One region of the Enterobacter hormaechei subsp. xiangfangensis genome, then DNA from elsewhere that is predicted to be linked to it. Evidence: predicted binding sites of a transcription regulator. Region 1 holds the regulator's gene; each other region holds the start of a gene.
What was found. The regulator PurR, encoded in region 1, represses purine synthesis genes. The targets are predictions, from matches to a motif close to CANGCAAACGTTTGCNTG.
Positions count from the first base shown of each region.

Region 2: a site for PurR is predicted at 3,144-3,161, ahead of raiA (ribosome-associated translation inhibitor RaiA). Genes of this name have one in related genera too.
Region 3: a site for PurR is predicted at 4,854-4,871, ahead of glyA (serine hydroxymethyltransferase). Genes of this name have one in related genera too.
Region 4: a site for PurR is predicted at 1,380-1,397, ahead of purM (phosphoribosylformylglycinamidine cyclo-ligase). Genes of this name have one in related genera too.

Region 1 is NZ_CP017183.1:1,993,232-2,000,768, forward strand. It holds gene cfa (cyclopropane fatty acyl phospholipid synthase) at 1-271, opposite strand, end outside; gene punC (purine nucleoside transporter PunC) at 570-1,769, opposite strand; gene punR (DNA-binding transcriptional activator PunR) at 1,882-2,793, shown strand; gene purR (HTH-type transcriptional repressor PurR) at 2,811-3,836, opposite strand; gene cydH (cytochrome bd-I oxidase subunit CydH) at 4,134-4,223, shown strand; gene BFV63_RS09605 (MFS transporter) at 4,385-5,551, shown strand; gene sodB (superoxide dismutase [Fe]) at 5,589-6,170, opposite strand; gene BFV63_RS09615 (C40 family peptidase) at 6,293-7,051, opposite strand; gene grxD (monothiol glutaredoxin 4) at 7,390-7,537, shown strand, end outside.
Region 2 is NZ_CP017183.1:3,461,996-3,469,532, forward strand. It holds gene clpB (ATP-dependent chaperone ClpB) at 1-284, opposite strand, end outside; gene yfiH (purine nucleoside phosphorylase YfiH) at 414-1,145, opposite strand; gene rluD (23S rRNA pseudouridine(1911/1915/1917) synthase RluD) at 1,142-2,122, opposite strand; gene bamD (outer membrane protein assembly factor BamD) at 2,254-2,991, shown strand; gene raiA (ribosome-associated translation inhibitor RaiA) at 3,259-3,600, shown strand; Phe leader region at 3,705-3,830, shown strand; gene pheL (pheA operon leader peptide PheL) at 3,706-3,753, shown strand; gene pheA (bifunctional chorismate mutase/prephenate dehydratase) at 3,861-5,021, shown strand; gene BFV63_RS16540 (SMP-30/gluconolactonase/LRE family protein) at 5,018-5,890, opposite strand; gene tyrA (bifunctional chorismate mutase/prephenate dehydrogenase) at 5,951-7,072, opposite strand; gene aroF (3-deoxy-7-phosphoheptulonate synthase AroF) at 7,083-7,537, opposite strand, start outside.
Region 3 is NZ_CP017183.1:3,386,776-3,394,312, forward strand. It holds gene BFV63_RS16125 (DUF1007 family protein) at 1-291, opposite strand, end outside; gene csiE (stationary phase inducible protein CsiE) at 417-1,694, shown strand; gene BFV63_RS16135 (3-phenylpropionate MFS transporter) at 1,695-2,834, opposite strand; gene BFV63_RS16140 (DoxX family protein) at 3,007-3,429, shown strand; gene glyA (serine hydroxymethyltransferase) at 3,483-4,736, opposite strand; gene hmpA (NO-inducible flavohemoprotein) at 5,041-6,231, shown strand; gene glnB (nitrogen regulatory protein P-II) at 6,308-6,646, opposite strand; gene glrR (two-component system response regulator GlrR) at 6,727-7,537, opposite strand, start outside.
Region 4 is NZ_CP017183.1:3,314,429-3,321,965, reverse strand. It holds gene purN (phosphoribosylglycinamide formyltransferase) at 1-285, opposite strand, end outside; gene purM (phosphoribosylformylglycinamidine cyclo-ligase) at 282-1,319, opposite strand; gene BFV63_RS15845 (6-phospho-beta-glucosidase) at 1,586-3,016, shown strand; gene upp (uracil phosphoribosyltransferase) at 3,232-3,858, shown strand; gene uraA (uracil permease) at 3,941-5,230, shown strand; gene BFV63_RS15830 (DnaA inactivator Hda) at 5,327-6,028, shown strand; gene BFV63_RS15825 (leucyl aminopeptidase family protein) at 6,115-7,533, opposite strand; gene BFV63_RS15820 (glycosylasparaginase) at 7,533-7,537, opposite strand, start outside.

The DNA.
Region 1 (7,537 bases):
GACGAGGGAGCTGTTTTTCAAGACCGGCGCGTAATACGCTGGAGAAGAACATATCCAGCCGCTCACACTCCCACCAGCCGTCCATATAGCTTTCACCCAGCCCTAACGATCCCTCCTGTAACACGCGTTTGAAAAAATCGGGATGCTTTATCTGGGGATCGGAGGGGGATGAGCCATTAATCGTAATGCCCGCACGTCCCAACAGTTCACTGACGATCCGGGACCAGTTATCGTCCGGAACGCTGACTTCTTCTATACACGATGAACTCATAGCTTCTCCATCACCTTGCTGTGATCAGAACCTTAAAACAGCGTAGACGCTTTTTTGGTTTGTGAGAAATCTCACGGTAAATGCCCGCGAGGCTAATATCCGACGTAGAACAGAGGAAGGGAGATAACCCTTGCCGAAATGCCTTCCATGGTAAAACGGGAGCGCTCCGGCTCCCGTTAACACTTAATATTTATCGTATTTAATCGAACCAAATTCAGTATAGGCCGCAAAATTTAGTGATTCAACAGAAAATTGTTAGCTACCTAATCACTGGTTTTTAACATAGTTTCCCGCGCAATCAGGCGTGCGACGTTTCGGTTTGTGCATTGTCATTCTGCTCGCGAAGCGCGGAGGACTGCATGCGATAGCCCAATCCCGCCAGCGCAACGGTGATCAGCATCACGCTGGTAGTGGTGAGCAGCGGGGTTGCAATCAACGCAGAGACCACGAGACTTGCCAGGAAGCACAGGCCAAGTTGCAGGGTATTTTGCAGCGCGGCAGCGCGGCCTGTCGCCTGCGGAAATGGACGCAACGCCTGGGCTACAACGATAGGGTAGATGGCCCCGTTAGCGATCGCCATGACGCAGAACGGAATCAAAATTTCTGCAAGCCCGGCGTCGGGAATAAAGCCGACAGCCCAGGTCGCAATCACGCTTAGCGCATACAGCACCAGCAGCCAGGGCAGCATCTGTTGGCCTTCCCATTTTTGCAGCGCGGCGCGACAGCCATAGCCACCCACCAGGAAGGCGATGGTCTGTGGTACATAGCTCAGGCCGATAGCCGCCGGGCTGTAGCCCATGTCATGCAGAATGAACGGCGAACCGGTCAGCCAGGCAAAGAAGCTGGCAGAGCAGGCGGCATAAATCAGCACGTTACCGCGATAGGCTTTCGACCGCAGTAAAGAGGTAAAGGTGATGGGCTTCGCGTCCGGATGCGTCTCTTTTTTATGCGCCGGTTTAAGCCCGAACGCGGGCAGCATCAGGACCAGCGTAATAGCAAAGAGCGTGGCGAAAATGGCCTGCCAGTCGAAATGCGCCAGGATCCAGCTGCCCAGTAACGGGGCAAGCGCCGGCGACAGGCCGACCAGGGGCATAATGGTGGCGAATATGCGGTTAGTGCGCGAGGCGGGGTAGTAATCGGTTACCAGCGCCTGCCAGGTCACCGCAGCGGCACAGACACCGACCGCTTGAATAAAGCGCAGCGCCAGCAGCCAGGCGGCATCGCGGACCCACAGCATGCCCAGACAGCCTGCGGCAAAAATCGCCAGCCCCAACAACAGGACGGGTTTACGGCCAAAACGATCCGAGAGCGGCCCCCACAGCAATTGCGCAAAAGCAAAACCGGCGAGGAACAAACTCAAACTGGCGCTGATGGCGGCGGCAGGGGTTTGCAAATCTTCCTGCATCGCGGCGAACGCGGGCAGATACATATCGGTCGCCAAAAAGCCCAGCACGCTTAAGCCGCCGAGCCAGACTAAAAATCCTTTCCTGGGTTGCACTTTTTTTCTCCTGAGGAGGCAGGTGTACGTTGGCGCAGAGTGTAGGGAGTGCAAAGCGGCTTGTGAAACGCTAATATTTGGCGGGTGCATTCAAAAAATTTGCAGGCTAAAGATGTGGTCAGATTATTCCCTTGAAGTGGTTGATGCCGTGGCGCGTAACGGCAGCTTTACCGGCGCCGCCCAGGAGCTGCATCGCGTTCCCTCGGCGATCAGTTACACGGTGCGTCAGCTGGAAGCGTGGCTGGCGGTGCCGCTGTTCGAGCGGCGTCATCGCGACGTGGAGCTCACGCCTGCCGGAGCGTGGTTTTTGAAGGAAGGGCGGTCTGTCATCAAAAAAATGCAGATCACCCGTGAGCAGTGCCAGCAGATCGCCAACGGCTGGCGCGGGCATCTCGCTATCGCGGTGGATAACATTGTTAAGCCGGAGCGGACCCGGCAGATGATCGTCGATTTCTATCGTCATTTTTCCGACGTCGAACTGCGTGTTTCGCAGGAAGTGTTCAACGGCGTCTGGGATGCGCTGGCGGACGGCAGGGCGGAGATGGCGATTGGTGCAACCCAGGCGATCCCGGTTGGTGGGCGCTACGCGTTTCGCGACATGGGCATGCTGAGCTGGACCTGCGTGGTCGCGCGCGATCACCCGCTGGCAGCGCTGGAAGGGCCGCTGAGCGATGACACATTACGCAACTGGCCCTCGCTGGTGCTGGAAGATACCTCCCGCTCGCTGCCCAAGCGCATTACCTGGTTGCTGGATAATCAGCGCCGCGTGGTCGCGCCGGACTGGGAGTCGTCAGCCACCTGTCTGAGCGCGGGGCTGTGCGTTGGCATGGTGCCGGTGCATTTTGCGCGCCCGCGCATCGACGCGGGAGAGTGGGTGGCTCTGACGCTGGAAAACCCCTTCCCGGATGCCGCATGCTGTCTGACGTGGCAGCAAAACGACGTCTCGCCCGCCATGGCCTGGCTGCTGGATTATCTGGGAGACAGCGAAACGCTGAACCGGGAGTGGTTGCGGGAACCAGCATAGCTGGCCCCGGAAAGTGATTAACGACGGTAGTCGCGGAACGGACCGTCCGCAACGGAACGGCGTTCTATCAGGCGCGGGTGAACTTCAATGGACTGGGACTGTTCACGCTTGTTGACGATCCTGTCCAGCAGCATGTTGAAGGCCGTTTCACCCAGCGAATCTTTCGGCTGGTGAATGGTGGTCAGCGCCGGGGTAAAGAAGCGGGCGTTGCGCACGTTGTCATAGCCGATCACCGAGATATCCTGGGGGACGCGCAGGCCGAGTTCATCTGCCGCGCATAGCGCGCCCATCGCCATGATGTCACCGCCGCAGAACACCGCGGTAGGGCGATGCGGCTGGGAGACGATCTGCTGCATGGCGCGATAGCCTGACTCCGGCTCGAAGTCGCCCTGAACAATCCAGTTTTCCGGCACGGTGATCAGCGCCTCTTCCATCGCTTTCATGAAACCGGCCAGACGGCCAGCACCGGTGTTACGCTCCAGAGGTCCCGGGATCACGCCAATTTCACGATGACCGCGTTCTACCAGATAACGCCCCGCCATGTAGCCGCCTTCAAAGGCGTTATCAATAACGGAGTCGGTGAAGTCTGCGCGCGCCTCGCCCCAGTCCATGACCACCATCGGAATGTGGCGATACTCTTCCAGCATGGAAAGGACCGACTCAGGGTATTCAGAACACATTACCAGAAGACCGTCGACGCGCTTTTGCGCCATCATTGACAGGTAAGCGCGCTGTTTTTCAATGTTGTTCCACGCATTGCCCAGAATCAGGGTATAGCCTTTCTGGAAGCAGTTTTTTTCAACGGCTTCGATGATTTCAGCAAAATAGGCCGCTTCACTGCTGGTGGCCAGCAGGCCAATCGATTTGGTGTGATTAACCTTCAGGCTGCGGGCGACGGCACTTGGCGAGTAGTGCAGTTCTTTGATTGCCGCCCAGACGGCATTACGCGTCTCTTCAGCGACGAAACGCGTTTTGTTAATAACATGTGATACGGTTGTAGTGGAAACGTTTGCGCGTTTTGCTACGTCTTTAATTGTTGCCATTAAATGTCACTCCAGACCATATCCTAAGCTCCTGAAAAAATTGAAGGTAAACGTTTGCCTTCTCTCACCCTTATTACGCAAACATGAGTTGCGACACGCCGGGAAAACGACACAGGACGTCAGGAGGGGGTCAGTGGCCGGTACGCTAATAAATTTAGCGTGGAATTTTGTCCTATCTTGATGAAAAGGGGAAGAGGTAAAGTGGATATCCGTTTAAATCCTGGAAGATTTTTGACCTGAACTGTGTAAAAATGAGCAAGCTCACTTTTCGTAGGGTGAATAAAAGGAGAAAAATTGATGAGTACCGATCTGAAGTTTTCGCTGTTTACCACCATTGTTGTTCTTGCTCTGATTGTTGCCGGTGGTTTAACCGCTGCACTGCACTGATTCAGGCGGAGGGAGAACCTTCTCCCTCTCTTGCCGCTATTGTTACCTCTCCGGCAAAAATCTTTTGCCAAAATGTTAACTTCTCATTTTTTGTGATTGATGTCATGCTTTTGACTTCTTAGTTCTGTGCCGGGTTATGGCACGGTATCCGGAGCCTCTTCATGAAAATCAATTTTCCCCTGCTGGCCCTGGCGATTGGCGCCTTTGGGATTGGCACCACTGAATTCTCCCCGATGGGGTTATTGCCTGTTATCGCCCGGGGGGTAGACGTCTCTATCCCTGCGGCCGGTATGTTAATTAGCGCCTACGCGATCGGCGTGATGGTGGGCGCGCCGCTGATGACGCTGCTGCTTTCGCACCGTGCGCGCCGCAACGCGCTGATTTTCCTGATGGCGATTTTCACTCTCGGCAATGTGTTTTCCGCGATTTCGCCCGATTACACCACTCTGATGCTTTCGCGCATTCTTACCAGCCTCAACCATGGCGCCTTCTTCGGACTGGGCTCGGTTGTTGCTGCCAGCGTGGTGCCAAAACATAAGCAGGCCAGCGCGGTAGCCACTATGTTTATGGGCCTCACCATCGCTAATATCGGCGGCGTTCCCGCCGCCACCTGGCTGGGAGAAGCCATCGGCTGGCGTATGTCTTTCCTCGCAACCGCCGGACTGGGCGTGGTCGCGATGGTTGCGCTGTTCTTCTCACTGCCGAAAGGAAGCGCTGGAGAACGTCCGGAAGTACGTAAAGAGCTGGCGGTGCTGATGCGTCCTCAGGTGTTGTCCGCGCTGCTCACCACGGTGCTGGGGGCCGGGGCGATGTTTACGCTCTACACCTATATCTCCCCGGTGCTGCACGACATAACCCACGCAACGCCACTCTTTGTTACCGCGATGCTGGTGCTGATTGGTGTCGGGTTCTCGATTGGCAACTATCTCGGCGGGAAATTTGCCGACCGCTCCGTGAGTGGGACGCTGAAAGGTTTTTTAACGCTGCTGATTGTCATCATGGTGGCGATTCCGTGGCTGGCGCGTAACGAAGTGGGTGCCGCGATTGCCATGGTGGTGTGGGGCGCCGCAACCTTTGCCGTGGTGCCACCGTTGCAGATGCGCGTAATGCGCGTTGCACACGAAGCGCCGGGGCTCTCTTCATCGGTGAATATCGGTGCGTTTAACCTGGGCAATGCGCTGGGGGCCGCAGCGGGCGGGGCGGTGATCTCCGGTGGTTTGGGTTATAGCTTTGTGCCGGTAATGGGGGCGATCATTGCCGCACTCGGCCTGCTGCTGGTGATAATGTCTGGTCGTAAACAGCCTCAAGCGGTGTGTACGGCGGAATAAACAAAAACGCAGAAGGGCTGCCCCTTCTGCGTGTCTCTTACGCGGCGAAGTTCTTCGCAACAAATTCCCAGTTAACCAGTGCCCAGAAGTGTTCCAGGTAGTTCGGGCGCGCATTACGGTAATCAATGTAATAGGCGTGTTCCCATACGTCCACGGTCATCAGCGGCGTGGCGCTGGTGGTCAGAGGGGTACCCGCATTAGAAGTGGAAACGATAGCCAGTTTGCCATCAGCCTCTTTTACCAGCCAGGTCCAGCCGGAGCCAAAGTTTTTAACGGCTGCGTCAGTAAACTTCGCTTTAAAATCCGCGAAACTGCCGAACGCGGCGTTAATCGCTGCCGCCAGCTCACCGTCAGGTTCTCCGCCTGCATTCGGGGCCAGGCAGTGCCAGTAGAAGGTGTGGTTCCACACCTGTGCGGCGTTGTTGAATACGCCGCCGTCTGAACTGCGCACGATCTCTTCCAGCGTTTTGCCTTCAAAATCGGTGCCCTTGATCAGGTTATTCAGGTTGGTGACATAGGTCTGGTGATGCTTGCCGTAATGGTACTCCAGGGTTTCCGCGGAAATATGCGGGGCCAGGGCGTCTTTTGCATACGGTAGTGCAGGTAATTCGAACGACATTGCTTCTCTCCTTATAGTTTTATACGTTGCCAATAACCCTACAGACAACAAGGACAGAATAGCAAATTGAAAGGGTATGCAAAAGAGGAACTTACCCTGCCACAGAGGCGGCAGGGCAGGGGCTAGCGGATGGTTTTTGGCGTCATCACGCGGCGCGCACCCACATAGTGGCGCACCCAGTAATCTTCGCTGAGAGAGGTGATCTGAATGTCCTGACCGCTGCGCGGTGACTGGATAAATTTACCGTTACCCACATACACCCCAACGTGATCGGCCGTACCGCGTCCCTGGGTGCGGAAGAACACCAGGTCGCCATTTTGCAGTTCGCCACGGTTTACAGGGGCGGCGTCGCGCAGATGGTACATCTCATTGGCGGTGCGTGGAATGCGAAACTTCACCAGATCTTTATAGGCATAATAAACCAGCCCACTACAGTCAAAACCGGTGCGCGGAGAGGTGCCACCCCAGCGATACGGCTTACCTATTTGCCCCATCAGTTTGTTCATCGCCGTTTTTTGCGCTTTCTGCATGCGCGCTTTATGCACGTCAGCCAGCTTCGTCACTTTTGCGCATTTCGTTTTATGGCCTTTGCGCACGGTGCATTTTTCATTCACCAGGCTGGCGGTTGTGCGGGTGGTTTTGTGCGTGCCGGAGCGGAGAGTTTTGGTTTTACTGGAGGCGGTCTTTTTGGTCTGAGCGGTGATTTTCTTCTTAACTGTTTTGCTGGTGGTTTTTTTCTTACGTTCTGTGGATTTTGCCAGATGCGTTTTTTGTACAGCAGAATGCCGCGCCTGTTCAGAGGCGTTCGCCGCTGGCGTAAATGAGAGTGTGGTAAACAGTAAAGCACAGAGCGTCATCGAGATTTTAGTTATCCGCGCCACTGGGCAGTCCCCTGATAAATGCAGGCCACAATGCATACCCGCGTGAGATTTACAAAACCTGTCGATTCTAATCCATAAAATCAGAAGAAGTTAATAGCATTTTTCATTCAAAAATTATGTTTCGTTAGCAAGTGCAAAAAAATTCACCATTCTGACGCACTCCTGTTCGCTCCTTAAGCAAAACCGCACCCCGTCTGGCGATAAACGACATTAGCAATGCAACTTTATGCGATAAGCGATAAAATAATTAGACGTGACAAAAATGTTATTTTCCGATGTCGGCCTGACCCGCTACAATGTCAGACTGATGCCGTAACAGAAGTTAAAGGAAGCAAGACATGAGCACCACTATTGAAAAAATTCAGCGCCAGATCGCTGAAAACCCGATTCTCCTGTACATGAAAGGTTCTCCGAAGCTGCCAAGCTGCGGCTTCTCCGCGCAAGCGGTTCAGGCGCTGTCCGCCTGTGGTGAGCGTTTTGCTTACG
Region 2 (7,537 bases), 1.5 Mb from region 1:
TCGCAAAGGTTCAGCACGCGCACCAGATCCTGCGACGGCTGCACGTCGCCGCCGGTACCTTCTACCTGCGGTAAACGGCTCAGCGCCTGATCGATGGCGGTGCGTAACTGGCCGGCATTAATGCCAGCGGACGTTAATAAAGGACGTACCGATCCCCCTTCCTGATTCAGCAAGGCGCTCATTAGATGAAGAGGTTCGATAAATTGGTTGTCGTGCCCCAGTGCAAGGGACTGGGCATCGGCGAGAGCAAGCTGGAATTTATTAGTAAGACGATCCAGACGCATAACTCCTCCCATAACAGGTCAAATTTGCTACTGGAGATTAAATGAGGTCATCCCTCAATTATTCAAGGTTAATAACCTGAATTATGTGAAAAGAAAACGGCGCGTACCGGATCGTCTTGATTCTTTAGGTTATATCAGCCAAATGAAACTTGCCATACGGCCTGTCGTCTTGTCGCGGCGATAGGAGAAAAAATCACCCTTTTCGGTGAAGGTACAGCGATCTCCGCCGAAGATTTGGGTCACACCGACGTTATTCAGGCGCTGGCGGGCAAGCTGGTAAATATCGGCCAGATATTTATCTCCGGAAGCCACAAACGCTTCGACCGCTTGTGGATCTTTTTCCATAAAGGCATCGCGCACTTCGGGCCCGACCTCAAATGCCTGCGGGCCAATCGCCGGGCCAAGCCAGGCGATGAGATTTGCAGAATCGTCCTGGAAGCAGGCGACGGTCTCTTCCAGCACGCCTTCGCACAGGCCTCGCCATCCGGCGTGGGCAGCAGCCACTTCAGTTCCTGCCTGATTGCAGAACAACACCGGCAGGCAATCAGCAGTCATCACCGCGCAAACCGTTCCCGGCGTATTGCTGTACGAAGCATCGGCGCGTTTAGACGCATAGGGCTCACCCGTCAGCTTCAGCACCGCTTTACCGTGCACCTGCTCAAGCCAGACCGGTTTTGAAGGAAGGTTTCCCGCAGCAAAGAGGCGTTTACGGTTCTCTTCAACGTGCTCCAGGTTATCGCCACAGTGCGCACCGAGGTTCAAAGACTCCCACGCGCCCTGGCTCACGCCACCGATACGGGTTGAACTACAGGCGGCCACGCCTTCAGGCAGTGGCCACTCCGGGACAATCAGTTTGGTCATAACCAGTCCACGTGATCCTTATGTTCTTCGAAATCTGCGCGCATCGCGTCGATAAGTTCCACCATATCCTGTGGGATCGGCGCATGCCATTCCATCTGAATTCCGGTGATTGGGTGGTAAAGACGCAGCATCGTCGCATGCAGCGCCTGGCGATCGAATTTACGCAGCACGGAGATGAATTCATCCGATGCGCCCTTTGGTGGACGCGGACGACCGCCGTAAACCGGGTCACCCACCAGCGGATGGGTAATATGCGCCATGTGCACGCGGATCTGGTGAGTACGCCCGGTTTCCAGGCGCAGACGCAGGCGCGTATGAATACGGAAATGTTCCATGATGCGGTAATGGGTCACCGCCGGTTTGCCCATCGGGTGTACGGACATATGCGTACGCTTGGTTGGGTGACGGCTGATAGGCTCTTCCACCGTGCCGCCAGAGGTCATATGACCAATCGCCACCGCTTCATACTCACGGGTGATTTCGCGCAGTTGCAACGATTCCACCAGGCGAGTCTGGGCGGGAACCGTCTTCGCCACCACCATCAGACCCGTGGTGTCTTTATCCAGACGGTGAACAATACCGGCACGCGGTACGTCGGCAATCGGCGGATAATAATGAAGGAGTGCGTTAAGTACCGTACCGTCAGGATTGCCCGCGCCCGGGTGAACAACAAAGTCGCGCGGCTTGTTGATGACCAGAATGTCGTCATCTTCGTAGACGATATCCAGCGGGATATCCTGCGGCTCGAAGCGGATTTCCTCTTCGATTTCAGCATTGATGGCGACAGCTTCCCCACCAAACACTTTCTCTTTTGGTTTGTCCCAGATCTTGCCGTTTACCAGCACGCGCTGGTCAAGGATCCATTCTTTTATGCGTGAACGCGAATAATCAGGGAACAATTCGGCCAAAGCCTGATCTAAGCGTTGACCGAGCTGATTTTCGGAGACTGTTGCGGTGAGTTCTACTCGTTGTGCCATAAACTGCTTCTTCGTTTAACGTTGGGTTTTACGGCTTTGCCGTTTAATATAGTGTGCTATTGTAGCTGGTCTTAATCGGGAGCAGGAACTGAGTTTCTCCCGGACAAACATTTGAGGAAAGTCAAAACGTCATGACGCGCATGAAATATCTGGTGGCAGCGGCCACGTTGAGCCTGGCTTTGGTGGGCTGCTCCGGTTCGAATGAACAGGTCCCTGACAATCCGCCGAATGAAATCTATGCGACTGCACAACAAAAGTTGCAGGACGGTAACTGGAAACAGGCGATAACGCAACTGGAAGCGTTGGATAATCGCTATCCGTTTGGTCCGTATTCGCAGCAGGTACAGTTAGATCTTATCTACGCCTACTACAAAAATGCCGATCTGCCGCTGGCTCAGGCAACGATCGATCGTTTCATGCGTCTGAACCCTACCCATCCTAACATCGATTACGTGATGTACATGCGCGGCCTGACTAACATGGCGCTGGATGACAGTGCATTGCAGGGCTTCTTCGGGGTGGATCGTTCAGACCGTGACCCGCAACATGCGCGTGATGCTTTCAATGACTTCTCCAAACTGGTGCGTAGCTACCCGAACAGCCAGTACATTACCGATGCCACTAAGCGTCTGGTGTTCCTGAAAGATCGTCTGGCGAAATATGAGTACTCCGTTGCGGAATACTACACCCGCCGTGGCGCATGGGTTGCCGTGGTTAACCGTGTAGAAGGCATGCTGCGTGATTATCCGGATACCCAAGCCACGCGTGATGGCCTGAAGCTGATGGAAAATGCGTATCGCCAGATGCAGATGACGGCTCAGGCTGACAAAGTGGCGAAAATCATCGCCGCGAACAGCAGCAACACCTGATACCGCTACAACGCATAACGGCAGCCCGCGGGCTGCCGTTTTTTTATTCTTTCAGACTTACGCTGAAGCGGTTTAGCTTCAACACATCCATTCAACTATGACCGCAATTGTTGGCTTCGACAAGGTAAATCTCACCTCTTCCTGCCCTGCCTCACAAAAAAGATTCCCTGACAAAAACCGACAAAATAACGTGATCTAAATCACACATTTTGACATTGGGTCGGGTATGCTGGAATCACCAAGACGGAAAGACAAGAGGTAAAATTTATGACAATGAACATTACCAGTAAACAAATGGAAATTACTCCGGCAATCCGCCAGCACGTCGCAGACCGTCTCGCCAAACTGGATAAATGGCAAACACATTTGATTAATCCACATATCATCCTGTCCAAGGAGCCGCAGGGTTTCATCGCTGATGCAACTATCAATACTCCAAACGGCCATCTGGTCGCCAGCGCAAAACACGAGGATATGTACACCGCAATTAACGATTTGATCAACAAGCTGGAACGGCAGCTCAATAAAGTGCAACACAAAGGTGAAGCACGTCGCGCCGCAACCTCGGTGAAAGACGCCAGCTTCGCGGAAGAAGTTGAAGAAGAGTAATCCTCTAAAATTGAGTGTACCGACAACGCGCCTTCGGGCGCGTTTTTTATTGACAGGATCAAAACAGTGCAGGTACTTTAACCCTATCAATTTCAGGATGACTTTATGAAACAGACGCCGTTTTTCTTCGCATTCTTTTTTACCTTCCCCTGACCGGGAGGCGTTTCGTCGTGTGATAAAGAATGCGAAGACGAACAACAAGGCCTCCCACACCGGGAGGCCTTTTTTATTGATAACGATAAAATGAGACAGACAACACTATGACACCGGAAAACCCGCTCCTGGATTTACGCGTAAAAATCAGTGCACTCGACGAAAAATTACTGGCCCTGCTGGCAGAACGCCGCGCACTCGCCGTTGAAGTGGGAAAAGCCAAGCTCGAGTCCCATCGGCCGGTGCGCGATATCGATCGCGAACGTGATTTACTGGAACGGTTGATTCAACTCGGCAAAGCGCATCATCTGGATGCGCACTACATCACCCGCCTGTTCCAGCTCATCATCGAAGACTCCGTTCTGACGCAACAGGCCCTGCTCCAGCAGCATCTGAACAAAACCAACCCGCACTCTGCTCGTATCGCTTTCCTCGGCCCGAAAGGGTCCTATTCTCACCTGGCGGCTCGCCAGTACGCAGCCCGCCATTTCGAAGAGTTTATTGAGAGCGGCTGCGCGAAATTTGCAGACATTTTCAACCAGGTCGAAACCGGCCAGGCAGATTACGCCGTGGTGCCTATTGAGAACACCAGTTCCGGCGCCATCAACGATGTTTACGATTTGCTCCAGCACACCAGCCTGTCGTTAGTCGGCGAGTTGACCATCCCTATCGATCACTGTGTGCTGGTCTCTGGCTCAACCGATCTGAGTCAGATCGAAACGGTGTACAGTCACCCGCAGCCGTTCCAGCAGTGCAGCCAGTTCCTGAACCGTTATCCGCACTGGAAAATTGAGTACACCGAAAGCACCTCGGCGGCGATGGAAAAAGTGGCGCAGGCAAACTCTCCTGCCGTCGCGGCTCTCGGTAGCGAAGCGGGCGGCGCGCTGTATGGCTTACAGGTGCTGGAACGCAATCTGGCCAACCAGACGCAGAATATCACCCGTTTCGTGGTTCTGGCCCGCAAGGCCATCAACGTGTCGGACCAGGTCCCGGCGAAAACCACCCTGTTGATGGCGACCGGCCAGCAGGCGGGTGCGCTGGTTGAAGCGCTGCTGGTGCTGCGTAATCACAACCTGATCATGACGAAGCTGGAATCCCGCCCAATACATGGCAACCCGTGGGAAGAGATGTTCTATCTCGACGTTCAGGCCAACCTGGAGTCTGCATCCATGCAGAAAGCCCTGCGCGAACTGGGCGAGATCACACGCTCCATGAAAGTGTTGGGCTGCTATCCGAGCGAAACCGTGGTCCCGGTCGATCCGGCTTAATGTTCGATAAAGCGGCTTTTCTTCATCCCTGCCACATTTACAGGCAGGGTGAAGATGGCACCGGAAAGCGGGTATTTCTCCAGCTCCTCCGCCTCCATATTTTCCCGCGTGGTGGTGATAAACAGCGTTTTCATATCGTCGCCGCCAAAGCAGACCATTGTCGGGCAGCGTACCGGCAGCCGGTGCTCTTCCAGCTGTTCGCCTTGCGGTGAAAACCGTGCGATACGCCAGCCGTCAAACAGTGCGCTCCAGTAGCAGCCTTCCTCATCCATTGCCGCACCGTCGGGAATACCGTCTCCCTCGCTAAACCGGCGAAACTCTTCGCGCTTACCGGGTTCCCCCTGCTCATCAAGCGGCGTACGGTAGATCACACCGTTCGGCGTATCAGAAGTAAACATCCACCGTTTGTCAGGACTAAACGCTAAACCGTTATGCCCCTGGATATCGCACTGGATCACTTTCGGCGTCAGGTCGTTGTCGATACGCATCAACATGGCCCCGTTATAATCTCCCGGCCCCCAGAACGTGCCCGCATAAAACCGTCCCTGATGATCGGTACCGCCATCGTTAAAACGTGCAAGCTGCGGGTTGGATGGGTTATCGCAAACCTTACGCTGGAGCAGGCCGTGTTTATCGGTCAGCCAGATGGTGTTTCGCATCGCGACGATAAATCCGCCGCGTTCACGCAGGGCAAAACACCCAACTTCTTCATGGAATGAGAGCACCGAGTGTTCCGCGGTGGGCAGATGGTACCGATGGATCTCCCCTTCCAGGATATCCGCCCAGTAGAGCGCCTTCTCTTCTGCACTCCACGTCGGGCATTCAGGCAGATGCCCGGTATAGTTCAACAGCAGCTGCGGTTCAGCCATGACAGTTCCCCAAAATGAAAAAAGCCAGCAATGCTGGCTTTCAGTATATACATCATTAGATTACTGGCGACTGTCATTTGCCTGGCGCAACAGCGTGCGGCTTTCACTCTGGAATCGCGTGGCGTAATCACCGAACCAGTGCTCCACTTTACGGAAACTGTCGATAAACGCTTGTTTATCGCCGTGTTCCAGCAAGGTGATCGCTTCGCCAAAACGCTGATAGTAGCGCTTGATCAGCGCCAGGTTATTTTCAGACGACATGATGATGTCGGCGTAAAGCTGTGGATCCTGGGCAAACAGTCGCCCCACCATCGCCAGCTCCAGACGATAGATTGGCGAGGAAAGCGCCAGCAATTGTTCAAGCTGAACGTTCTCTTCCGCCAGGTGCAGACCATAGGCGAAGGTTGCAAAGTGGCGCAGCGCCTGAATAAACGCCATGTTCTGATCGTGCTCAACCGCACTGATACGGTGCAAACGTGCCCCCCAGACCTGAATCTGTTCCAGGAACCACTGATACGCTTCCGGCTGACGACCGTCGCAGTAAACCACTACCTGCTTCGCCAGGCTGCCGCTGTCCGGGCCAAACATCGGGTGTAACCCAAGCACGGGCCCGGTGTGCGCCGCCAGCATTGCCTGTAGAGGACCATTTTTAACGGACGCCAGATCCACCAGAATGCAATCTTCCGGCAGCGGAGGAAGTTTCGCGATAATCTGCTCCGTCACATGAATCGGTACGCTGACGATAACCATTCCGGCATCCTTCATGAGTTCCGGTGCATGCGGCCAGTCCTCTTTTTCCAGGATGCGCACCTGATAGCCAGAAAGCGTCAGCATTTTTTCAAACAGACGCCCCATCTGGCCGCCGCCACCGACAATCACCACCGGACGCAGCGACGGACAGAGGGTTTTGAAGCCCTTGTCGTTTTCGCTGGAATAGGATTCCCGCATCACACGACGCAGGACATCTTCAATTAAGTCCGGTGAAACGCCAAGCGCCTGTGCCTCTTTACGGCGGGAGGCGAGCATAGAGGCCTCACGCTCCGGAACGTAAATTGGCAGGCCGTATTTGCTTTTAACTTCGCCGACCTCAGCAACCAGTGCCATGCGGCGCGCCAGCAGGTCCAGCAACGCCTTATCCACTTCATCAATTTGATCGCGTAATGCGGTCAATTCAGCAACCATAACTATCCTCTTATGCCAGACGCGTCGCCAGCTGGCCGTTCAAATCTTTGTGGATCTCACGCAGTAGCGCATCAGTGGTTTCCCAGCTGATGCAAGCATCCGTGACGGAGACGCCGGGCTTCATCGCGCTACGCGGCTGTTCCGATGACTGATTGCCTTCATGAATATTACTTTCAATCATCAGGCCGATAATTGAACGGTTACCATCTTTAATCTGTGCAATCACAGATTCTGCAACCGCAGGCTGGCGACGGTAATCTTTATTCGAATTACCATGACTGCAATCTACCATCAGCGCCGGACGCAGTCCCGCCTGTTCCATCTCTTTTTCACACTGCGCGACATCCGCCGGGCTGTAGTTTGGCGCTTTACCGCCGCGCAGGATCACATGCCCGTCCGGGTTGCCCTGAGTTTGCAGCAGGCATACCTGGCCCGCCTGGTTGATCCCGACAAAACGATGGGGCA
Region 3 (7,537 bases), 1.4 Mb from region 1:
TTGTCCGTTGTGCCAGAACTCGGTGAAGTAGTGCTGACCCAGCACGTTGGCCATCACCTCCGCCGCCAGCTTTTTCCAGATCTCATCGCCGGGCTTTGCGTTTCCGGCATCGTACAGCAGGTCGGCGGAGGTGATTTCATCCATCGTCCAGTGCATCTTCAGGCCACTGAGCTGCGTGCCGTCCGTCACCAGTTCGGTTTTCAGGCTGATAAAACTGTGAGGATGTGCGCCGGCGGCGAAAGTGAAAACCGCCAAAAATAACGCTACCGCGCTTTGTTTAACTATTTGCATCTGTTCCTCACGTCAAAAATTCTGTGATGTTCGCCAGCAATCCTGAGTGAAAGGCCTGCCGGTGCGCTTTTCAGCGCCCATCCTTTAGCTATTCTTATCAAACATTCACACTGGATACCCGACAGATGATGACGACGCTTGAAATTCCATCTGTGCTTTCCAGTTCGCAGCGCCGCTGCCAGGTGCTTTTGATGCTTTACCTGCCCGATGCTGCCGTCACCGCACAGAGCATAATCGCTGCCAACGGCGTGGACGACGTCATGGCACGGCAAGATATAGCCGAGACGCGCGATGAAATCCAGCGCTATCATCGGCTTGATATCGTCACGCACCATGATGGCTGCTACCGAATTGAGGGTTCCGCCCTTAATCAACGTTTGTGCCTGCTGCACTGGCTGCGCAGGGCGCTTCGGCTCTGTCCACATTTTGTCGCCCAACAGTTTACCCCTGCCTTAAAAACCGCGCTCAAACAGCACGGCATTGCCCGCCCGCTTTATGACGATGCGAACCTTCGGGCGCTTATCAACTTTTGTGCGCGCAAGCTTCAGCGCCAGTTTGAGTCCCGCGACGTACAATTTTTACAGCTCTATCTGCAATATTGTCTGATTCAGCATCATCTGGGCAATACGCCGGAGTTTTCGCCCGTTCAGCGCAGCTGGACGCAGTCCCGAGGGGAATACTTTACGGCGCAGGAAATTGTCCGCCACTGGAAACGGCGCGTCCCGCAGGGAACGCACAGCGATGAACAGCTGTTCCTGGCGCTGCTGTTTATGATGCTTCGCACACCCGACCCGGTGATGGATAAACACCAGCAGGATCAGCGCCTGCGTCGCGCCATCGTGCGTATGATTGCCCGCTTCCGGGCGCAAACCGGGATGAACTTCAGCGATGAGCAAGGGCTGACCGATCAGCTTTATATCCATCTGGCTCAGGCGCTGGACCGCTCCTTATTTGACATCGGCATCGACAACAGTCTGCCGGAAGAGATCCACCGTTTATACCCCCGGCTGCTGCGCACCACTAAAGAGGCGCTGTTTGAGCTGGAAGCCGAATTTGGTCTGCGATTCTCCGGTGAAGAGATGGCTCTGGTGGCGGTGATTTTTGGTGCCTGGCTGATGCAGGAGACCGACCTGCATGAAAAACAGGTGGTCCTGTTAACGGGGGAAGATAAAGCCTGCGAAGAGTTAATTGAGCAGCAGCTTCGCGAGCTGACGCTTCTGCCGCTCAATATTCGTTATCTTAGCCTGGAGGCGTTTAAGAAGGAGGGCGCCCCCCGCGAGGCAGCGCTGGTCATTACGCCTTATCCAACCGCCCTGCCGCTGTTCTCGCCGCCGCTCATTCATGCCGTTGAGACCCTGAACACGCAGCAGCAGGAACACATTCGCGTTATGCTCGAATCGTAGTTACGTGCGAGCAGCGACTTTAGGGCGAATAACGATGGCCGGTAAAGCGACCAGCGCCATCACCCAGAACACACCGTGCCCCAGGTGCTGATAGAGGAAACCGGCAAATACGGTCATCACCGCAATACTGCCGCCCATCGCCACCGCTGAATAGACCGCCTGAAGACGAATAACGTCCCCACCCTCTCGCGCCGCGATGTAGCGCATCGCCGCCAGATGGCAGACGGTGAAGGTTCCACAGTGCAGAATTTGCGCCATAATCAGCCACGGCAGCTCCGTCGTCCAGCCCATGATGCCCCAGCGCGCCACGCCGCACACGGCGGAAAGCAGCAGCAGGTCACGCGCCCCGAAACGACGGAACAGTTTTTGGCTCAGCGCGAAGATAATAACCTCCGCCACCACGCCGAGCGACCACAGGTAGCCTACCGCAGAAGCCGAGTAACCCGCCCCCTGCCAGTAGATGGCGCTGAAGCCATAATAGGCCGCATGCGCCCCCTGAAGCAGACAGACGCAGGCCAGGAAACGCCAGCTTTGCGCCACCAGCGAGCGCCAGGCGGGCCAGCCGGCGCTCTCCTGATGGCGGCTTTCGCCCTGCGGCATCACCGACGGACGCAGCAACATACCGAGCAGCATTGAGGCGATGCCGAGCGTTAGCAGCGCCAGAATGGCACGATAGTCATAGAGGCTGACCAGTTTCCCGACCAGCGCAGAGCCGATCACGAAGGCAATCGATCCCCACAGGCGCACGCGGCCATAGTCCATGGTGATCTGCTTTTGCCAGGTGTTCGCCAGGGCATCCGTCAGCGGCACCAGCGGGGAGAAGAACAGATTAAAGCCAACCATTACCACCATCAGCCAGGCAAACTGGTGGCTAACCCAGAAGCAGACTGCAAAGACCAGCGTCAGCAGGGCCAGAATTCGCACCGCTTTAATCAGTAAGGAGGGATCGCTGACGCGGGGCGCAATCAGCAGACTACCCAGGAAGCGTGCCACCAGCCCCGCGCCCAGCAGGATGCCAATGGTCTCAGGCGTCAGACCAATTCCCTTGAGCCAGACGCTCCAGAAAGGCAGAAAAATACCGTAACTAAAGAAATAGGTGAAATAGCTGAGCGCCAGCCAGCGCGTGGAATGCAAGACCATGAATCCCTCCCGAAATGGAGGCGATAGTCTGGCGTTAATCCCTGACTTTAGCAAGTCGTTAGCGCGCTATAAATTAACTAACAATTAACATCATCACCAGCCGGACAGCGTATGGCGAGAGCGGTAAAACTGTATTACGTTTATAAGACATCGCCTGAAGAGGTCGTTTGCCATGAACAGCTTACGTTATTTCGATTTCGGCTCCTCTCGTTCTCTCCTGCTTTTAATTGCCCGCATTGCTATCGTGGTCCTGTTTATTATTTTCGGTTATCCCAAGCTGACGGGGTTTAGCGGCACCGTTCAGTATATGACGTCGCTCGGCGCCCCCATGCCCATGCTGGCCGCGATTATTGCGGTGGTGATGGAAGTCCCCGCCGCGATTCTAATCGTGCTGGGCTTTTTCACCCGCCCTCTCGCGGTGATCTTTGTCTTCTATACGCTGGGAACGGCGGTGATTGGTCACCACTACTGGGATATGACGGGCGATGCGGTCCTGCCAAATATGATTAACTTCTACAAAAATGTGAGTATCGCTGGCGCATTTATTTTGCTGGCGATTACCGGGCCGGGGGCCATCTCCCTCGATCGACGTTAGCCCATAAAAAAAGGCCGCATGAGCGGCCTTTTTCAGTTCTGCAACGCAGAGAATTATGCGTACACCGGGAAGCGTGCGCAGATGTCCAGCACTTTACCTTTAACGCGCTCGATAACCGCGTCGTCATTGATGTTGTCCAGAACGTCACACATCCAGCCCGCCAGCTCTTTTACTTCCGCTTCTTTAAAGCCACGACGAGTTACGGCCGGAGAACCGATACGGATACCGGAGGTCACGAACGGGCTCTTCGGATCGTTTGGCACGCTGTTTTTGTTCACGGTGATGTTGGCGCGGCCGAGGGCTGCGTCAGCTTCTTTACCGGTCAGATTCTTATCAACCAGGTCCAGCAGAAACAGGTGGTTTTCAGTCCCGCCAGAGACCACTTTGTAGCCACGATTCAGGAACACTTCCACCATCGCTTTGGCGTTTTTAGCAACCTGCTGCTGATAAACCTTGAACTCTGGCTCCATCGCTTCTTTCAGCGCGACGGCTTTCGCGGCGATAACGTGCATCAGCGGGCCGCCCTGGGCGCTTGGGAATACGGCGGAGTTCAGCTTTTTGTACAGCTCTTCGTCACCGCCTTTCGCCAGGATCAGCCCACCGCGTGGACCCGCCAGGGTTTTGTGGGTGGTGGTGGTCACAACGTGCGCATGTGGAACCGGGTTCGGGTAAACGCCTGCCGCAATCAGACCGGCAACGTGCGCCATGTCGACGAACAGGTACGCGCCGATGCTGTCAGCGATTTCACGCATTTTTGCCCAGTCAACGATGCCAGAATAAGCAGAGAAACCACCGATGATCATCTTCGGCTTGTGCTCTTTGGCCTGCTTCGCCATATCTTCGTAGTCAATTTTACCGGACTCATCAATACCGTAAGGGATGATGTTGTACAGTTTGCCAGAGAAGTTAACCGGGGAGCCGTGAGTCAGGTGGCCGCCCTGCGCCAGGTTCATACCCAGAACGGTATCGCCCGGCTGCAACAGCGCGGTGTAAACAGCGAAGTTAGCCTGAGAGCCAGAGTGCGGCTGGACGTTCGCGTAGTCAGCGCCAAAGAGTTCTTTCGCACGGTCAATCGCCAGCTGCTCAACGATATCAACGTATTCGCAACCGCCGTAATAGCGCTTGCCCGGATAACCTTCAGCATATTTGTTGGTCAGCTGAGAACCCTGCGCCTGCATCACGCGCGGGCTGGTGTAGTTTTCGGAGGCGATCAGTTCGATGTGCTCTTCCTGACGTACTTTTTCCTGCTCCATAGCCTGCCACAGTTCGGCATCATAATCGGCAATGTTCATTTCACGCTTTAACATCCGCATCTCCTGACTCAGCTAACAAGTAAATTTTTGGCCTGAAAAGGCAGTCCTGTTGGACGACGGGCAACAGTATAACTGAATAGTTCTGCGATAACAGGTCTTGACAAACGATTTTACGCAAACGTTTACCTCCACGCCACGCAAGGGTTTGAGCAATAAAGCTCTCGCCATTCTCGACGGATTTCTTTTCAGCTTTGTGATGCATATTTTTCACGTTGCAAAGAACCATTTACATTGCAGGGGTATTTTTATAAGATGCATATAAAATACATCATTAAAGTAACATCAGAAGGAAGCTGCTATGCTCGACGCCCAAACCATCGCTACCGTAAAAGCCACAATCCCCCTGCTGGTTGAAACGGGTCCTAAACTGACCGCCCATTTCTACGATCGCATGTTCGCGCATAACCCGGAGCTCAAAGAGATTTTCAACATGAGCAACCAGCGTAACGGCGATCAGCGCGAAGCGCTGTTTAACGCTATTGCCGCCTATGCCAGCAACATCGAAAACCTGCCGGCTCTGCTGCCTGCGGTGGAAAAAATCGCGCAGAAGCACACCAGCTTCCAGATCAAACCTGAGCAGTACAACATCGTCGGCAGTCACCTGCTGGCGACCCTGGACGAAATGTTCAGCCCGGGCCAGGAAGTACTGGATGCCTGGGGGAAGGCCTATGGCGTACTGGCAAACATATTCATCAACCGTGAAGCACAGATCTACAGCGAAAACGCCAGCAAGAATGGCGGCTGGGAAGGCACGCGCGCCTTCCGCATCGTTGAGAAAACCCCGCGCAGCGCACTGATCACCAGCTTTGAGTTTGAGCCAGTTGACGGTCAGCCAGTTGCCGATTACCAGCCGGGCCAGTATCTGGGCGTCTGGCTGAAGCCTGAAGGCTTCCCGCATCAGGAGATTCGCCAGTACTCCCTGACCCGCAAGCCAGACGGCAAAGGCTATCGCATTGCGGTTAAACGTGAGGAAGGTGGTCAGGTATCCAACTGGCTCCATAACGAAGCCAGCGTGGGCGACGTGGTCCATCTGGCGGCACCGGCGGGCGATTTCTTTATGGCCGTTGAAACGAATACCCCGGTGACGCTGATCTCCGCAGGCGTGGGTCAGACGCCAATGCTGGCGATGCTGGATACGCTGGCGAAAGCAAACCACAGCGCGCAGGTTAACTGGTTCCACGCGGCGGAGAACGGTGATGTTCACGCCTTCGCGGACGAGGTGAAAGCGCTGGGAGCGGGTCTGCCACACTTTACCGCGCATACCTGGTATCGTTTACCCACGGAAGCCGACCGCGCAGCGGCTCGTTTCGACAGCGAAGGCCTGATGAATTTAGGGCAGCATGAAGGGGCGTTCAGCGCACCGGGGATGCAGTTCTACGTTTGTGGGCCGGTAGCGTTTATGCAGTATGCCGCGAAGCAGCTGGTAGACCTGGGCGTGAATAAAGACAACATTCATTACGAATGTTTCGGCCCGCATAAAGTGCTGTAATGCAAAAAGCCCCTCAACGAGGGGCTTTTTTTTCGCCGGGTGGCAGCTGCGCCTTACCCGGCCTACCAAATCTTTTTTAAATCGCCGCGTCGTCTTCTTCGCCGGTACGGATACGGATCACGCGCGCCACGTCAAAGACGAAGATTTTCCCGTCGCCAATTTTACCGGTCTGCGCCGTGCGGATGATGGTATCCACACAGGTATCGACGATATCATCGCTCACCACGATCTCGATTTTCACTTTCGGCAGAAAGTCCACCATGTACTCTGCGCCACGGTATAGCTCGGTGTGGCCCTTCTGACGACCAAAACCTTTCACTTCAGTTACGGTCATCCCGGTGATGCCTACTTCTGCCAGCGCTTCACGTACATCATCCAGTTTGAAAGGTTTAATAATCGCATCAATCTTTTTCATGGTGGGTCCTTAAACTCTTGCCAGTAAGCAGCCTCGTAATCGGTTGCTCACAGTATCATATTCAGGCGAATTTTGCGGTATTACTCTTTAAAATCGTTCGCTTCCAGCTCGTGGCGTGAAAGCAATTTATAAAACTCGGTACGGTTACGCCCGGCCATGCGCGCCGCATGGGTTACGTTGCCTTTGGTGATTTGCAGCAGCTTGCGCAGATAGTTCAGCTCGAACTGGTTTCGCGCTTCCGCAAACGTCGGTAAGGCCGTGTTTTCCCCCTCGAGCGCCTGCTCCACCAGCGCATCGCTGATCACCGGCGATGACGTCAGCGCCACGCACTGCTCAATCACGTTCACCAGCTGGCGTACGTTGCCCGGCCAGCTTGCCGTCATCAGGCGTTTCATCGCATCGGTGGAGAACGCGCGCACGAATGGTTTGTGGCGGTCAGCGGCCTGGCGCAAAAGGTGATTTGCCAGCAGCGGGATATCTTCCGCACGCTCGGCCAGCGCCGGGATTTTCAGGTTGACGACATTCAGTCGATAGTAGAGATCTTCGCGGAACTCGTTGCGCGCCATCACCTTGGGCAAATCGCGATGGGTAGCGGAAATAATGCGCACGTTGATATCGATATCGCGGTTGCTGCCAAGCGGACGCACTTTCCGCTCCTGCAACACGCGCAGCAGTTTGACCTGCAACGGCGCGGGCATATCGCCAATTTCATCAAGGAACAGCGTGCCCCCCTCAGCCGCCTGGAACAGCCCTTCACGGCTGCTCACCGCGCCGGTAAAGGCGCCGCGGGCATGGCCGAAGAGCTCAGACTCAAGCAGTTGTTCCGGCAGCGCGCCACAGTTGATGGCAATAAAGGCATTTTTACTGCGTGGGCTGGCGTTGTGGATCGCC
Region 4 (7,537 bases), 1.3 Mb from region 1:
CGGGCTCAGGATGCGCATGTAGCCTGCCAGCACCACCACGTCAGGCGCGTAGGCGTCAATCTCCTGCACCAGCTCACGGTCAAAGGCTTCACGCCCGGCGAACTGGCTGGCTTCCAGCGCGTGCGCAGGAATGTTCGCTTCCCGCGCGCGCTCAAGGCCGAATGCATCGGCCTTGTTGCTGAATACTGCCCGAATGGTGCCATTGATTTTCTTCTGTTTGCAGGCGTCTATGATTGCCTGCAAATTGCTTCCGTTGCCGGAAATGAGCACCACGATGTTTTTCATTCAATGACCACACGCTGTTCGGAATCGGAAGCTTTAATCGTACCGATTTTCCACGCGTTTTCACCTTTTTCTGTCAGCAGCTTAATCGCTTTATCCGCTTCGCTGGCGGGCAGGGCGATAACCATGCCCACGCCGCAGTTAAAGGTGCGGTACATTTCATGCTCGCTCACGTTGCCTGCGGTTTGCAGCCAGTTGAAGACGGACGGCCACTGCCATGAGGAGGCGTCGATCACCGCCTGGGTATTATCCGGCAGCACGCGCGGAATGTTTTCCCAGAAGCCGCCGCCGGTAAGGTGAGCGATGGCGTGCACGTCAACGTTCTCAATCAGCTCCAGCACGTTTTTCACGTAGATGCGGGTCGGGGCCAGCAGGTGATCGGCCAGCGGTTTGCCGTCCAGCTCGGTGGTCAGCGGGTCGCAACCGCTCACTTCGAGGATCTTACGCACCAGAGAGTAGCCGTTGGAGTGCGGACCGCTGGAGGCCAGCGCAACCAGCACATCGCCGTCAGCCACTTTGCTGCCGTCGATAATTTCTGATTTTTCTACCACGCCGACGCAGAAGCCTGCGACGTCATAATCTTCACCGTGATACATGCCAGGCATTTCTGCGGTTTCACCGCCGACCAGCGCACAGCCGGATTGCAGGCAGCCTTCGGCGATACCGTTAATGACGCTGGCTGCGGTATCCACGTCCAGCTTGCCGGTCGCGTAGTAATCCAGGAAGAACAGCGGCTCAGCGCCCTGTACCACCAGGTCGTTGACGCACATCGCCACCAGATCGATACCAATCGTATCGTGACGCTTAAGATCCATCGCCAGGCGCAGTTTTGTACCGACACCATCCGTACCCGAGACCAGCACAGGTTCACGATATTTTTGCGGCAGCGCGCACAGTGCGCCGAATCCACCCAGGCCACCCATCACTTCCGGGCGGCGGGTTTTTTTCACCACACCTTTGATTCGGTCAACCAGCGCATTACCTGCGTCAATATCAACACCGGCATCTTTGTAGCTGAGAGAAGTTTTGTTGGTCACGGCTTAAATCCCCACGCGATTGCATAGCTAGTAAGAAAAATCGGCGCAATTCTAACAGTCCAGGCAAACGTTTGCGAGCCTATTCTCGGCGTGGGGATCTTTTTTTCTGTGCGGCCTGTACAGGGCAACAAACTTGACTCTGTTCACGAAAATGAAACCGGTTTCGGCGATCTGCTTGCAACGGCAATCCCCTTTGCACATCATCAAACTGAAACCGGTTTCTGTAACTGTTTTTGCAGAAAATAACGCAGAATGAGGGATAGCGAATGTCAGGATTTAAAGCAGGTTTTCTGTGGGGTGGGGCCGTTGCGGCGCACCAGCTTGAAGGCGGCTGGAAAGAGGGCGGCAAGGGCGTGAGCGTTGCCGATGTCATGACGGCAGGTGCCCATGGGGTACCGCGTGAAATCACCAACGGCGTGATGGAGGGGAAAAATTACCCAAACCACGAAGCCATCGACTTCTATCACCGCTATAAAGAAGACATCAAACTCTTTGCCGAAATGGGGTTCAAATGCTTTCGCACCTCCATCGCCTGGACGCGTATCTTCCCGAAAGGCGACGAGCTGGAGCCGAACGAAGCGGGACTCCAATTCTATGACGATTTGTTCGACGAGTGCCTGAAGCACGGCATCGAGCCGGTGATCACGCTTTCCCACTTCGAGATGCCTTTCCACCTGGTGACGGAATACGGCGGCTGGCGCAACCGTAAGCTGATCGACTTCTTTGTCCGCTTCGCGAAGGTCGTTTTTGAGCGCTACCAGCATAAAGTGAAGTACTGGATGACCTTTAACGAGATCAACAACCAGGCCAACTTCCACGAAGACTTTGCGCCGTTTACCAACTCCGGGCTGAAATATGCGCCGGGAGAAGATCGCGAGCCGGTGATGTTCCAGGCGGCGCACTATGAGCTGGTGGCCAGTGCTCTGGCGGTGAAGGCGGGGCGCGAGATCAACCCGTCACTGCAAATCGGCTGCATGATTGCCATGTGCCCCATCTATCCGCTGACCTGTGCCCCGGACGACATGATGATGGCGATGAACGCCATGCATCGCCGCTACTGGTTCACCGACGTTCACGTGCGCGGCAAGTATCCGCAGCATCTGCTCAACTACTTTGAACGTCGCGGCTTCGCGCTGGATATTACCGAAGAAGATAAAGTGGCGCTGACCCAGGGCTGCGTGGATTACATCGGGTTCAGCTACTACATGTCTTTCGCTACCAAAGCGACGGCGGATAATCCGACGCTGGATTACGACGAGAGCAAGAGCCTGGTTTCTAACCCGTACGTGCAGAAATCGGACTGGGGCTGGCAGATCGATCCTGTCGGGCTGCGCTACTCCCTGAACTGGTTCTGGGATCACTATCAGCTGCCGCTGTTTATTGTGGAAAACGGTTTTGGCGCGATCGACGTGCAGGAGAGCGACGGCACGGTGAACGACCAGTACCGCATTGACTACCTTTCCGCCCACATCCGCGAGATGAAAAAAGCGGTGGTGGAAGACGGCGTGGATCTGATGGGCTACACGCCGTGGGGCTGTATCGACCTGGTCTCTGCCGGCACCGGCGAGATGAAGAAACGCTACGGCTTTATCTTTGTCGATAAAGATAACGAAGGTAACGGTACGCTGAACCGCAGCAAGAAGAAATCGTTCGACTGGTATAAGCAGGTGATTGCCAGCAACGGAGAGCAGCTATAATTGCCCGGTGGCGCTGCGCTTACCGGGCCTACGGGATGTCCAGGCCGGGTAAGCGTTAGCGCCACCCGGCAGAATCCCGCCCCAAGCCGGAGCCTCGCCTCCGGCTTTTTTGTTTTTGATTGATGTATGTCAAGCAAGATGGGTATGGCGCAATCCGAAAAAAGCGGTATAATCCCGCGATTTTTTTGCGGATGCCACCTCAGAGGAGAAAGAGAATGAAGATTGTGGAAGTGAAACACCCACTCGTTAAACACAAGTTGGGCCTGATGCGTGAGCATGACATCAGCACGAAGCGTTTTCGCGAACTGGCTTCTGAAGTGGGTAGCCTGCTGACCTACGAAGCGACCTCTGATCTGGAAACGGAAAAAGTGACCATCGAAGGCTGGAACGGCCCGGTACAGGTTGAGCAGATCAAAGGTAAAAAAATTACCGTGGTGCCAATCCTGCGTGCGGGTCTGGGCATGATGGAAGGCGTGCTGGAGCACGTCCCAAGCGCGCGTATCAGCGTGGTGGGTATCTACCGTAACGAAGAGACGCTTGAGCCGGTCCCGTACTTCCAGAAGCTGGTCTCTAACATCGATGAGCGTATGGCGCTGGTGGTTGACCCGATGCTCGCGACCGGCGGTTCGATGATCGCCACCATCGACCTGCTGAAAAAAGCGGGATGCAGCAGCATCAAAGTGCTGGTACTGGTTGCGGCGCCGGAAGGTATCGCGGCGCTGGAAAAAGCGCACCCGGACGTTGAACTCTATACCGCGTCTGTCGACCAGGGACTGAACGAGCACGGGTACATCATCCCGGGGCTCGGCGATGCCGGCGATAAGATTTTTGGTACTAAATAATCGAATAACGATAAAGAAGCCGACTTTGATAGTCGGCTTTTTTTTGAATAAAAGCCAACAATGACACTCAGAGGAAAACACTATGACGCGCCGTGCTATCGGGGTGAGTGAAAGACCGCCGCTTTTACAGACAATCCCGCTTAGTTTGCAGCACCTGTTCGCCATGTTTGGCGCAACCGTGCTGGTGCCAATCCTGTTTCACATTAACCCGGCTACCGTGCTGCTGTTTAACGGCATCGGTACGCTGCTTTACCTCTTCATCTGTAAAGGCAAAATCCCGGCCTATCTCGGGTCGAGCTTCGCGTTTATCTCCCCGGTACTGCTGTTGCTGCCGCTGGGTTATGAGGTCGCGCTGGGCGGCTTCATCATGTGCGGCGTGCTGTTCTGCCTGGTCTCCTTCATCGTGAAGAAAGCCGGTACCGGCTGGCTGGACGTGATGTTCCCGCCTGCGGCAATGGGGGCCATCGTTGCCGTCATCGGCCTGGAGCTGGCGGGTGTCGCGGCGAACATGGCTGGGCTGCTGCCTGCGGACGGTCAGTCACCGGATTCTAAAACCATTATTATTTCGCTGGTGACGCTGGGCGTGACGGTATTCGGTTCCGTCCTCTTCCGCGGCTTTATGGCGATTATCCCAATCCTGATCGGCGTGCTGGCGGGTTACGCGCTCTCCTTCGTGATGGGCGTTGTGGATACCACCCCGATTGCCGAGGCGCACTGGTTCGCGCTGCCAACCTTCTACACCCCGCGCTTTGAATGGTTCGCCATTTTCACCATTCTGCCTGCTGCGCTGGTGGTGATTGCTGAGCACGTCGGCCACCTGGTGGTGACGGCGAACATCGTGAAGCGCGACCTGATCCGCGACCCGGGCCTGCATCGCTCCATGTTTGCCAACGGTTTCTCCACCATCATCTCTGGTTTCTTCGGCTCCACGCCAAACACGACTTACGGTGAGAATATCGGCGTAATGGCGATCACCCGCGTCTACAGCACCTGGGTTATCGGCGGCGCGGCGATCATCGCCATTCTGCTCTCCTGCGTTGGTAAACTGGCGGCAGCGATCCAGATTATCCCGGTGCCGGTGATGGGCGGCGTTTCTCTGCTGCTGTACGGGGTGATCGGTGCCTCCGGTATTCGCGTGCTGATTGAATCCAAAGTGGATTACAGCAAGGCGCAGAACCTGATCCTGACCTCCGTTATCCTGATTATCGGCGTGAGCGGCGCGAAGGTGCACATCGGCGCGGCAGAGCTGAAGGGTATGGCGCTGGCGACCATCGTCGGCGTCGGCCTGAGCCTGATTTTCAAGCTGATCTCGGTGATCCGCCCGGAAGAGGTGGTGCTGGACGCGGACGACAGCGAAAAAGCGCCACATTGATCGTCATGCCGGGCGAAGGATCGCCCGGTTCTCTCCTTGCAGGTTCCGTGTTAAACTCCATTCCGATTTTATGTAAGATCTCTGGTTGAGGTATTTCTGAACGGACCGGCACAGCTCTCTCTGCCACTTTATCTCCCTGACGATGAAACTTTCGCGAGTTTCTGGCCGGGTGATAACCCCTCTTTACTGGCTGCACTGCAAAACGTGCTGCGCCAGGAACACAGCGGATACATCTATATCTGGTCACGCGAAGGCGCGGGACGCAGCCACCTGCTGCATGCCGCCTGTGCGGAGCTTTCGGCGCGCGGTGACGCGGTAGGCTATGTGCCGCTGGATAAACGCACCTGGTTTGTGCCTGAGGTGCTGGAGGGCATGGAACATCTCTCCCTGGTCTGCATCGATAATATCGAATGCGTGGCGGGGGACGAACCGTGGGAAATGGCGATCTTTAACCTCTACAACCGCATTCTGGAGTCGGGCAAAACCCGGCTGCTGATCACCGGCGATCGTCCGCCGCGCCAGCTCAATCTGGGGCTGCCGGATCTGGCGTCTCGTCTGGATTGGGGGCAAATCTACAAGCTGCAACCGCTGTCGGATGAAGACAAACTCCAGGCACTTCAGTTGCGCGCCAGACTGCGCGGATTTGAACTGCCGGAAGACGTAGGGCGCTTCCTGCTCAAGCGTCTGGATCGGGAGATGCGCACGCTCTTTGATACGCTCGATCAGCTCGATCGCGCCTCCATCACCGCCCAGCGCAAGCTGACCATTCCGTTTGTGAAAGATATTCTTAAGCTTTGAGTTTTTTGCCCGGTGGCGCTGCGCTTACCGGGCCTACGAAAACCCGTCATACCTTGCAGGCCGGGTAAGGCGCAGCCGCCACCCGGCTAAAGATCCCCCAACAAGTGCTCCACCAGCAGCGGAATCGGTCTTCCCGACGCCACGCTCCGTCCGTTTTCTCGCCACAGCGCCGTCCCGCTGATATCCAGATGCGCCCACGGAATAGTCGGCGGGCAGAAATGGTGCAGCAGCCACGCCGCCGAGGCGCTGATCGCCGCATTGTTGGTCGGCGTGTTGCACAGATCGGCAATCGCGCTGTCGGTTTGCTTTCTCAGCCTCGCATCCAGCGGCAGGGACCACACCTCGTCGCCGCTCCGTTTGCCCGCGAGCGTCAGTGCCTGACGCAACGGCTCATCCTGGGTCATCAGCCCGCTCAGCTCATACCCCAGCGCTTTCACCACCGCTCCGGTTAAGGTCGCCATATCAATAATATAATGCGCCTGCGGATGGCGCTGACTCGCCCAGGCGATAGCGTCTGCCAGCACCAGCCGGCCCTCGGCATCGGTGTTGTTGATTTCCACCGTAATGCCGTTGCAGGCTGTTGCCACCGTGCCGGGCTGCATGGCGTCGGGGCCGATGGCGTTTTCCGCCAGCGCCAGCACGCCCATGATGCGCACGGGTAATTTCTGCTCCGCAACGGTCAGCATCAGCCCGAGCACGTTAGCCGCGCCGCACATGTCATATTTCATGGTGTACATGCCCGCGCCTTCCTTCAGCCACAGGCCGCCGGTGTCAAAGGTAATGCCTTTTCCCACGTAGCAGCGCACCGGGCCATCAGACACGCCGTTATAGTGAATAGCCAGCAGGCGAGGCGGGCAGGTCGCCCCTTTGCCAACGGCGTGCAGTAGCCCCAGCCCCTGCTCAACAATTTGCTTTTCATCCAACACCTCGCAGCGCAGAGCAGGGCTGGCGGCACACAGTTTTTGCGCCTCTTCCACCACAAACTGCGGCGTACAGCGGTCGGATGGCATATCCGCCAGACGTCGTGCCGCAACCATGCCGAGCGCAATGGCCTGCTGCTGGCGGAAGGTCGTCTCCAGCTTCGCCTGCTGTTCCGGCAGGCAGAGGGCAGTGATGCAGGTAAGGCGCAGCGCTTCGTCCGTCTTCTTCAGCTTCAGGTCACTGAGCATGTGCGCCTGATTAAAGAGAAAACGCAGTACCTGCGCCAGCACCACATCGTCGATATCCGTCACGTCCAGCACGAGTTCGGCGCTGGCGGGGGCGGTAAGCAGCGGTCGCAGGGCCGTGATCAACCCTTCGGTCAGGGCGTCATGCCAGAGCGCATCCGGCAACAGAGTGATGCGGGCAAACGGCGCGCAGCCAAAGCGCGCGTCCGCGACGGTGCTCTGCTGGCGCATTTCAGCGATAAGAGCGCTATCCGGTAACAGGGAACTGTCAGCGCGCGCAATCAAATGGCTCTGCGGCTTCGCGTCTGAAAGCGCGTTGATAAACTGGTACGTGATCATCATA